DNA from 3 places in the Colwellia meonggei genome. Region 1 is predicted to be linked to each of the others. Evidence: predicted binding sites of a transcription regulator. Region 1 holds the regulator's gene; each other region holds the start of a gene.
The links. Region 1 encodes MetJ, which represses methionine synthesis genes. Its sites were predicted from a motif close to TAGACGTCTAGACGTCTA; they were not measured.
Positions count from the first base shown of each region.

Region 2: the regulator MetJ is predicted to act here: its motif matches at 1,296-1,313, upstream of metA (homoserine O-succinyltransferase MetA).
Region 3: the regulator MetJ is predicted to act here: its motif matches at 1,746-1,763, upstream of msrA (peptide-methionine (S)-S-oxide reductase MsrA).

Region 1 covers NZ_BAAJLZ010000007.1:54,726-58,014, reverse strand. Annotated here, with positions in the region: gene ccoG (cytochrome c oxidase accessory protein CcoG) at 1-459, shown strand, start outside; gene AC27E9_RS15560 (VOC family protein) at 608-1,021, shown strand; gene metJ (met regulon transcriptional regulator MetJ) at 1,088-1,420, opposite strand; gene metB (cystathionine gamma-synthase) at 1,652-2,809, shown strand; gene metL (bifunctional aspartate kinase/homoserine dehydrogenase II) at 2,870-3,289, shown strand, end outside.
Region 2 covers NZ_BAAJLZ010000002.1:135,997-139,285, reverse strand. Annotated here, with positions in the region: gene AC27E9_RS06785 (sodium/sugar symporter) at 1-1,180, shown strand, start outside; gene metA (homoserine O-succinyltransferase MetA) at 1,432-2,382, shown strand; gene metH (methionine synthase) at 2,417-3,289, shown strand, end outside.
Region 3 covers NZ_BAAJLZ010000002.1:522,233-525,521, reverse strand. Annotated here, with positions in the region: gene AC27E9_RS08500 (tetratricopeptide repeat protein) at 170-1,015, shown strand; gene msrA (peptide-methionine (S)-S-oxide reductase MsrA) at 1,151-1,693, opposite strand; gene AC27E9_RS08490 (DUF3083 family protein) at 2,022-3,137, opposite strand.

The DNA of each region.
Region 1 (3,289 bases):
TTGATTAGTTATACCAGTGAAAATGCATTACTCGGTAAAAAAGCAAAACTATTACGCTCTAAAATTGTGGGTTATGGCGTGTTATCTATATTAGCAATGGTTTTTATGGCGTATACCATTCAGGTGCGAATACCGATTGAGTTCTCGGTATTGCGTGATCGTGGTACGTTATTTCAAGTTGATTTTCATGATAATGTAACCAACAGCTATTTACTAAAAATTACTAATAAATCTCAGCTAAATCGTCACTTTAACGTTAGTGTTCTTAACAATAATGTCAGCTTAAGTGCTGAGAGCAACATACTTATTAAAGCTGGAGAAATTGCCAGTGTGCCAGTGCATTTGACTATAACACCAGAAGAAATCAAAGAGCGTGTCAGCGAAGTTTCTCTGCAAGTAAGTGTCAGTGATATGCCGGAGGTTAAAGCGATTACAGAGACGAAGTTTTTTTCAAATTAATTTGGTGTGTAGATTAGGTTGTTTAACCAAGGCGTCGATGGGACGCCTTTTTTTTGCTTAAAAATTACATAAAGCCTGACTTATTGTTTAGATAAAAATGCAGTAAAATAATGATATTACCTAGCCATGACGTAACAAAAAAATTTGCATGACAAACTCTATTAAACAGAATATTTCAAATATTGCTTTAGTTGTTGAAAACTATGATGACGCTATTAAATTTTATACTGAGAAACTAAACTTCCAACTTATTGAAGATACCGACTTAGGTGCTGGTAAACGTTGGGTACAAATTGCCCCACCGAATTCAAATGGTACAAATTTGTTATTGGCGCAAGCAAGTAACAATGAACAAAATAACGCTATTGGTAACCAAGCCGGTGGAAGGGTATTCCTTTTTCTACAAACCAATGACTTTTGGCGTGACTATGAGCATATGAAAAGCCAAGGTGTAGAATTCACTGAGGAACCGCGTGTGGAAGAATATGGCACTGTGGTGGTTTTTAAAGATTTATATGGTACTAAATGGGATTTATTACAGCTTAATAATCCAAGTTTCTAAATAGGAAGTTAATTAACAAAAAAGGCGCTTAAAGCGCCTTTTTTAATATTGAGCTATGAGCTCTATCTAATCTTCTACTTCTGTTTCGTATTCACTAAAGTCAGTCACACCTTGTGCTTCTAACGCTTTACGAACACTCGCAGGTAGTTTTTGTGTATTGTCTTTAGCTAGATCACCATCATCTGGTAAGGGTTGGCCAGTAAAAGCATGTAAAAATGCTTCACATAATAGTTCGCTATTCGTTGCATGACGCAAGTTATTAACCTGACGACGTGTTCTTTCATCAGTTAACACTTTTAATACACGTAAAGGGATAGACACGGTGATCTTTTTAACTTGCTCACTTTTTTTCCCGTGCTCGGCGTAAGGGTTAATATACTCGCCATTCCACTCTGCCATGAATATTCCTCTATGCTTAAATAATTATGAAAAACCTATAATTAGCTTATCTGGTATACCAGTAAGTTATAAGTTTATTCTTGACCGCTAATTTTACTGGTTGTGAGGCGTGAGTCAATAACGAATGTGTAGAGGGTTAGATGTCTAAAGTTCTTGACCATCTCTTACAAACCGTTTAGATTTATAGACGTCCAAACATCTACATAGAAAAGCGTCTATACAGGAGCACACATGAGTGATAAAAAAATTGCCACTACTGCGGTTCGCGCAGGTATCAATAGCGACCAGCATCATGGTGCTGTCATTCCTGCAATTCACCTTTCCAGTACGTATGCATTAAAGGGTTTCAATGAGAAACGTCAGTTTGATTATTCTCGTACGGGCAACCCAACTCGTGCTACTTTTGCTCAAGCTATTGCAGATTTAGAGCAAGGTGCGTTAGGTATTGTCACTAGTACAGGTATGTCAGCGGTGCATTTGATTTGTCAGCTGTTAAATACTGAAGATACTGTAGTTATCCCGCACGACTGTTATGGTGGTAGTTTTCGATTATTTACACATTTAGCAAAACGTGGACAATTTAAGTTGGTTGTAGTTGACCAAAATGATCAGCAGGCGCTAGCAGAGGCCTTAGCAAGCAAACCAAAATTAGTTTTAATCGAAACGCCAAGCAATCCATTACTACGCTTAGTTGATATTGAAGATATTACTAAGCAGGCTCATCAAGCAGGTGCGTTAGTGGCTGTTGATAATACTTTTTTATCGCCGGCTTTGCAGCAACCTTTATTATTGGGCGCTGATATTGTATTTCATTCCACTACTAAATATATCAATGGCCATAGTGATGTAGTTGGCGGTGTTTTGGTTACCAAAGAGCAAGCATTAGGTGAAGAGTTGGCATGGTGGGCAAATTGTATCGGCATTACTGGCTCGGCCTTTGACAGTTTTCTTGCATTACGTGGTCTAAAAACGTTGCCGATCCGGATGAAGCAACATCAAATTAATGCCAATGCGGTAGCCGCTTTCTTGCAAGAACACCCCGCCGTTGAACGTGTCTATTTCCCTGGACTAGCGGATCATCCACATCATGAATTAGCAAAGAAACAGCAACATGACTTTGGCGCCATGATGAGTTTTGAACTTAAAGGCGGTGTTGAAGCAGTAAAGGTACTGTTTGATAAACTAGAATTTTTTACCTTAGCGCAATCATTGGGTGGCGTTGAAAGTTTGATCAGTCATCCTTCAACTATGACACACGCCGGCATGGAAATTGAAGCTCAGCTTGCTGCGGGTATTACGCAGTCATTAGTACGATTGTCAGTAGGCATAGAAGATATCGATGATATTTTAGCTGACTTAGCAAAAGCACTTGCTGCTAGCCAAGTTTAATCAACGTAGTAGCTAAAGAATTAGCAATCAGATAAATATTTATAAGTGTTTGGAAATAAAATGACAGACGTAAATTCAGCGGTAGAGCTTTCTTCCACAAAAAACCAGCTGGCTAAGGCCGCTTGTAATGTTCATAAGTTTGGCGGCAGCAGTTTAGCAACGTCAGCTTGTATCGAGCGCGTAGTTGATATTATTCGTCAACACTGCCAGCTCAATGATGTCATTGTTGTTTCTGCAAATGGCAGTACCACAGATTCATTGTTTGCAATTTACCAATTGGCACAAGAGCACTATGAACATAAGCAAGCAGAACCTGTCGGTAATCATACGGGCTTAGCGGTAGATGTGCTGCCTGAATCGCTGGCCGAGGCTATTTTTGAGCTAAGTGCTTCGCAAGCTAAGCTAATTGATGAACTACTCAATGCCAGCAGTGCTGCGAGGTTAAAGGCACTATTGGCTGATGATATTGCCAATATTTCA
Region 2 (3,289 bases), on a different contig from region 1:
TTGGTTACTCGTTTATGTGTTTGTTAATTTAACTGCGGTTTTGTGGTTAGGTGGATTAGCCATAGAGACTGTTGCTGGAGTAGATTGGTGGTACGGCATGATTTTTCTTGCAACTTTCTCTATTGCGTATTCACTGTACGGTGGCCTAAAGGCAGTTGCATATACTGATATTATCCAAGTTGTGCTACTAATTTTGGGTGGTTTATTGCTAAGTTATCTGGCGTTGGATGCCGTTGCGGAAGGGCAGGGCATGCTTGTTGGTTTTAGTAAGTTGACCACAGAGTTGCCTGGTCACTTTGATATGATTCTATCGCCAGATAATTCTCAATACACCAACTTGCCCGGTATTTCGGTGCTTGTTGGCGGTATGTGGGTAATGAATATTTCCTACTGGGGGTTTAATCAATATATTATTCAACGCGCACTGGCAGCAAAGAACATTCAGGAAGCGCAGAAAGGTATTGCCTTTGCCGCCTATTTAAAACTATTAATGCCGATTATTGTTGTACTTCCAGGTATTGCTGCGGTTGTGCTATATCCAAATTTAGCAGCAGCTGATAAAGCGTATCCATCAATGATGGAATTAATGCCCGTTGGTATTAAAGGGTTAGTTTTTGCCGCGTTAGTGGCGGCCATTGTTTCATCACTTGCTTCGATGACTAACAGTATTTCAACCATTTTTACCATGGATATTTATCGCCCGATCAAACCTGATGCAAGTCAGCAGCACTATGTACGTGTTGGTCGTGTTGTCACCTTAATTGCTTTGGTTATTGCCTTGTTTATGGCTGAGCCACTTTTAGGTAAGTTTGACCAAGCATTTCAGTATATTCAAGAGTTTACAGGTGTATTTACACCGGGGATTGTGGTTATTTTCTTGTTAGGTATGTTCTGGAAAAAAGCGACATCAATGGGGGCGCTTGCTGCTGCAATTGGCTCGGCTGCGTTTTCATTCACCTTAAGAACAGTATGGCCTGAATTACCTTTTATGGATCGTATGGGGATTGTCTTTTTATCTTGTGCGGCATTAATGGTGTTAGTGTCTCTTACTGGAAAAGCTGCTAGTAGCGATACCAGTGTTAGTTTGGCCGATGTAAGCTTTGTAACGGAGCGTGGCTTTAATATTGCGGCGCTGGGTGTTGTTGTCATTTTAACTTTTTTATATACCCTTTGGTGGTAGTTTCATAACGCCAAGTTAATCAAAATTATGAATTTAGCCGCAATCTTATCGATTGCGGCTTTTTTTTCTCTGTTTTTAGGTCAAGCAATAGAATTCATTTTAAAATAAAGGTATCTGGACGTCTATACGTTTAGAGCTTGACATATCTAGAAATCCAAGTCACATTATAGGCAGATGATCACTTGTTATCTTTCATGCTGTTTTTCAGCGTTATTTTATACTTAAGAAATATCCGATATTAGGTTAGTGCTATGCCCATTAAAATTCCAAATGAATTACCGGCGTTAACGGTATTAGACAATGAAAATATTTTTGTTATGTCTGAGCGCCGTGCTGCAAATCAAGAAATTCGTCCAATGGAAGTGGCCATACTGAACTTAATGCCAAATAAAATAGAAACTGAAGTGCAAATATTACGGATGTTGGCGAATACGCCACTGCAAATTAATGTTGATTTTGTTCGCATTCATGCCAATGAGTCCAAGAATACTCCGCAGGCGCATTTAGATAATTTCTATCGCTTATTTGATGATATTAAAGATAAACAGTACGACGGCTTAATAATAACGGGGGCTCCGTTAGCGTTACTTGATTATCAGCAAGTTACCTTTTGGGATAAAATTTGTGAAGTTTTTGACTGGGCTGAGAAAAATGTTACTTCTACTATGTTCTCTTGTTGGGCGGCACATGCTGCGCTATACCATCATTACGGTTTGAAACGTCATCTGCGCAAGCAAAAGCTTTCTGGTGTATATCAGCATCATTGTTTAAAACCGAAAGAGCAGCTAACACGTGGCTTTGATGAAAGCTTTAATGTGCCGCATTCACGTTATGGCTATATTGATAAAAGTGACTATCAAACGTTAGATAACTTGGAAATTCTTGCGGAATCAAAAGATGCTGGAGTTTACCTCGTAGCCAGTAAAAATAAGCAACAAGTCTATTTAACTGGTCATCCAGAATATGATGCCTCGACTTTGAGTGAAGAATATTTTCGAGATCTTGACTCAGGTGCTAATGCTATTGTGCCAGATAATTATTTTACCGGTGATAATCCAAGCACCGAAGCTGCAAACACCTGGCGAAGCCATGGCAGTTTACTATTTACTAACTGGTTGAACTATTACGTTTACCAAATTACGCCGTATCAGCTTGATGCTGACCATATTCAAGCAATTCATCCAGGAAAATCTCGTGGCTAAGCAAGCAAACTTTAACACTTCATCTTCAGCCAAGGTGCTGAAATCATCGTCTTATGCTTTATTACAAGCTCAGTTAGATCAGCGTATTCTAATTTTAGATGGTGCTATGGGTACCATGATCCAAGCATATAAGTTTGAAGAACAAGATTATCGTGGTGAGCAATTTGCTGATTGGCATTGTGATGTCAAAGGGAATAATGACATGTTGGTTCTTACTCAACCTAATGTTATTAAAGCTATTCATCGTGAATACCTGGAAGCTGGCGCTGACATTCTTGAAACCAATACCTTCAATGCCACCACTATTGCCATGGCTGACTATGATATGGAAGCTCATAGTGCCGATATTAATTTTAAAGCAGCGCAATTAGCGCGTGAAGTTGCTGATGAATTCAACATGCAGAATCCTGCTAAGCCACGTTTTGTTGCTGGTGTGCTAGGGCCAACTAACCGTACGTGTTCAATCTCACCTGATGTTAATGACCCTGCCTATCGAAATGTTACTTTTGATGAGCTAAAAGATGCCTATATCGAGTCGACCAATGCTTTAATTGATGGTGGCAGCGATATTATTTTAATCGAAACTATTTTCGATACTCTTAACGCGAAAGCGGCTATTTTTGCAGTTGAAACTGTATTTGAAAGTAGAGGTGAACGCTTACCTGTGATGATTTCAGGTACTATTACTGATGCCTCTGGAAGAACGCTTTCAGGGCAAACGACGGAAGCTTTCTATAACTCACTGCGCCACGCTAAGCCAATCTCATTTGGTTTGAACTGTGCGTTAGGGCCAGTAGAGCTTAGGCAATACGTTGAAGAATTAAGTCGTATTTCTGATGTCGCCGTTTCCGCTCATCCTAATGCAGGTTTACCTAATGCTTTTGGTGAATACGATTTTACAGTAGAG
Region 3 (3,289 bases), on a different contig from region 1:
TATCAATACTCGATGATTATTTTAATTATAGGGAAATATTAAATGAAGCTATGATAAATACTAGCAACCAATTGTCGGCTATCATAATTATTTAGCCATGAAACTTGTTTACGATGACTTTTGCCCCCAAGTTAACTGGCATATATAAAATTAAATTGGAACTACCTTGATGACGAATTCGCTTGCTATCACCCTTGAAAATTTCCAACAAGTTGTCCTTGAAGAGTCTAAAACCAAGCTTGTTTTGGTTGATTTTTGGGCTCAACAAATTCCAGAAAGTTTAGAATTACGCGATAAGCTTGCTAATGCTTTGGCTGATCAAAGTGATGTAATAATATTTGCCACGGTTGATTGTGAAACCCAAGGGCAAATAGCTCAACAGTTTGGTATTCAAGGCTTGCCTACAGCAATATTAGTAAAAGAAGGTCAACCACTTGATGGTTTGTCTGGGCCACAAACAGATGAAACCATTAATGAATTTTTGGCAAAGTACTTACCTAAAGAGCAAGATTTACTATTAAAAAAAGCAGTAAACTTGTTAACTGAGAATAATGCCAATGACGCTTTTAAATTAATCACTCAAGCGCATCAGCTTGATAGTGAACGTGCAGACATTAAATTAGTATTGGCTGATGTATATATACAAACTGGAAAAATTAGTGAGGCTGAATCACTGCTTGCTGGTATTAAAATGATAGATCAAGACAGCTACTATCAGTCGTTAATGTCGAAACTTGAACTCGCTAGTCAAGCGGCTGACTCCCCTGAAATTAAAGCATTAGAGCAACAATTGATCAGCGAACCAGAAAATATTGATGTGCAACATCAGCTTGCGGCGCAATATAGCCAAGTTAATCGTCATGAAGATGCTTTAGTTATTCTTTTTCGTCTAGTGCAAAAAGATGGCTCAGATGTTACTAGTAAAGACTTATTATTAGATATTTTAAAGTCGCTACCAGATGGCGATGCGTTGGCTAATAAATATCGACGTAAGCTGTATACCTTAATGTACTAACTTAATAAGGCTTTTATGCCATATATTTGCTGTAAATTACTTAACTATAAACGCCCAATCTAAAGGGCGTTTTTTTTGGCTGAAGAAAATTAACAGAATTGAAAGTAAAGTGAAAACTATTGTTAATGCTATTAGTTAAGCAGCTTCTTTAAGTAGATATGAAAAGTCTTGCAGGAATTTTTGAATTTTTCGTGCAACCACTAATTGGCAGTACTGGTTGTTAGGATTGTTAGAATAGTAATCTTGATGGTAACTTTCAGCACTATGAAAATTATTAACTGGTTTTATTGCCGTTACGATAGAGTTATTAAAACGCGCTTCAGCTGTTAGCTGTGCAATTTTTTTCTTGGCTGCTATTCGCTGTTTTTCATTGTGGGTTAATATGGTAGAACGGTACTGACTGCCAATATCATCACCTTGACGGTTTAGTGTTGTCGGATCGTGAATAGCAAAGAACACGGTAAAAACGTCTTCAAGAGAGAGCTGACTATTATCAAAGGTTAGTTGCACAACCTCGGCATAATTTGTATTACCGGTGGAGACTTGCTGATAACTTGGGTTGGCAATGTTGCCGTCAGCATAACCACTGATCACAGATTTTACACCGTTAATTCGAGAGAAAATGTTTTCTATACACCAAAAGCATCCTGCGCCTAACGTTATTGTTTCAATGCTCATTGTTAATTTTCCTCTAGTAATAATGGTATTCGAAATTTGCTTGTTTTCTTTAAAGACTTTTAGACGTCCAAAGCTCTATTTGTCAAATGTAGCACTCAGCCATTTAGATGTCTATATGTTTTTACGGCAACTTAGCTCTATTTATGATTGGAGTAATCAGAAAGGCGCTTCTTACTTCGAGATTGCAGTGAGTATCGGTGGAGACGGTTAAGCTGAAGTAGTTAGCTGGAGAGAGTAAGGGCAGTAGCTAAGCCATGCTAGTCGTTAACATGGCAATAGTATAATGGACAGCAGCTAGTTTTGTTTCTTCCAATGGTTTGTTGGAAGATTATTCGTCTTTTAACAAGTTATAGGCAACATGTTGATGAAAGCGCAAAGTGAGTTCATCTTTATCGGTGGGAATCTCTAGTTCAGTAGCAAATAAGCGCATAGCTTGTTCTATCTGATTAACAAACTTCGCATAATTTTGCTCTTCCCCATTAGAGAAGTTCGCAACAAAAATTAACTGTACATTGTTAACTAATTCATCGGCTTTCCATTTGCTTACAATACCGCAAGGGCTTTGTTTAGGGTTGTACCCTAGCATTTGTAATTCGCCAACCTTAGAAACAATTTCGTGCAAACTATGGCGAATAATGGGTACTAAACCGTTAGCGATTAATGCGCCATTGTTTAAATTAAATTGCTTGGCAACGAGTGAAAATGTATCGGTTAGGTAGGTATAAAGTGGATTGTATGGATCAGCAGAATTTGCATCTATATCAACCAGCTGTGAAATTCTATGATTCAATGTTAAGTTGATGACTGCATAAGTAATTGACGATAGATTAGCGGTTAATGCAACGTCTTGGCTGGCGTATCGTTGCTTAATAGGTCTAAATTTATGTGCTTGGCTATTGTTACAGCCTTTATTTTTAGCAAAAATATCGTAGGTAAGATGCTGGTGATCTCGCATACGAATAGCTGCCAATGGTATTTGTACTTGTTGGGCAAAACTCTCTAATAAATCTCTTACTCGTTGGTGAAAATTTGCCGCACCAGAGCGAATATCTGTTCCCGACGCTAAAAATACTAAAGTGATTTTTTTAGCTCTAACATTGGCGTCGAAAAATGAGTTTTGTAATACATGCTGTAACGGATCATAGTAAAAAATAATTTGCTGATTAGTTTGCCATTGATGCATTTCTTGGCTGTATCTAACCCGAACCAATTTGTCGTTGGCGACAAGTAAGCTGTTACTGATGGCAAAGTCATTACTTAATGTAAATAGTAAATCTGCAAGGCTTTGATAGACGTCATAATAGTTGTCATTACTTAACTGTGGCGATAGTTGTGAAAGCAGTTGATCTGATAAGGTAAATTCAGCCAAAATATACTGATTATCGCGAGCGTTCCCTGGAATATAAGCTTTTTGACCGGCGTTGCGTTTCCTAACAATTGACATAAAAGTTCCCTGAAGCAAGTTTGGGTATCATCTTGATACCGCCTAAGTTGCGCGGAATTATAAGGAATGCTTATGACAATTTTATGTCAAGATCGCGGTAAAATTAAAAGCACTAAAATGAGCAAGTTCAAAAAGACTGTGTTCTAAACCCC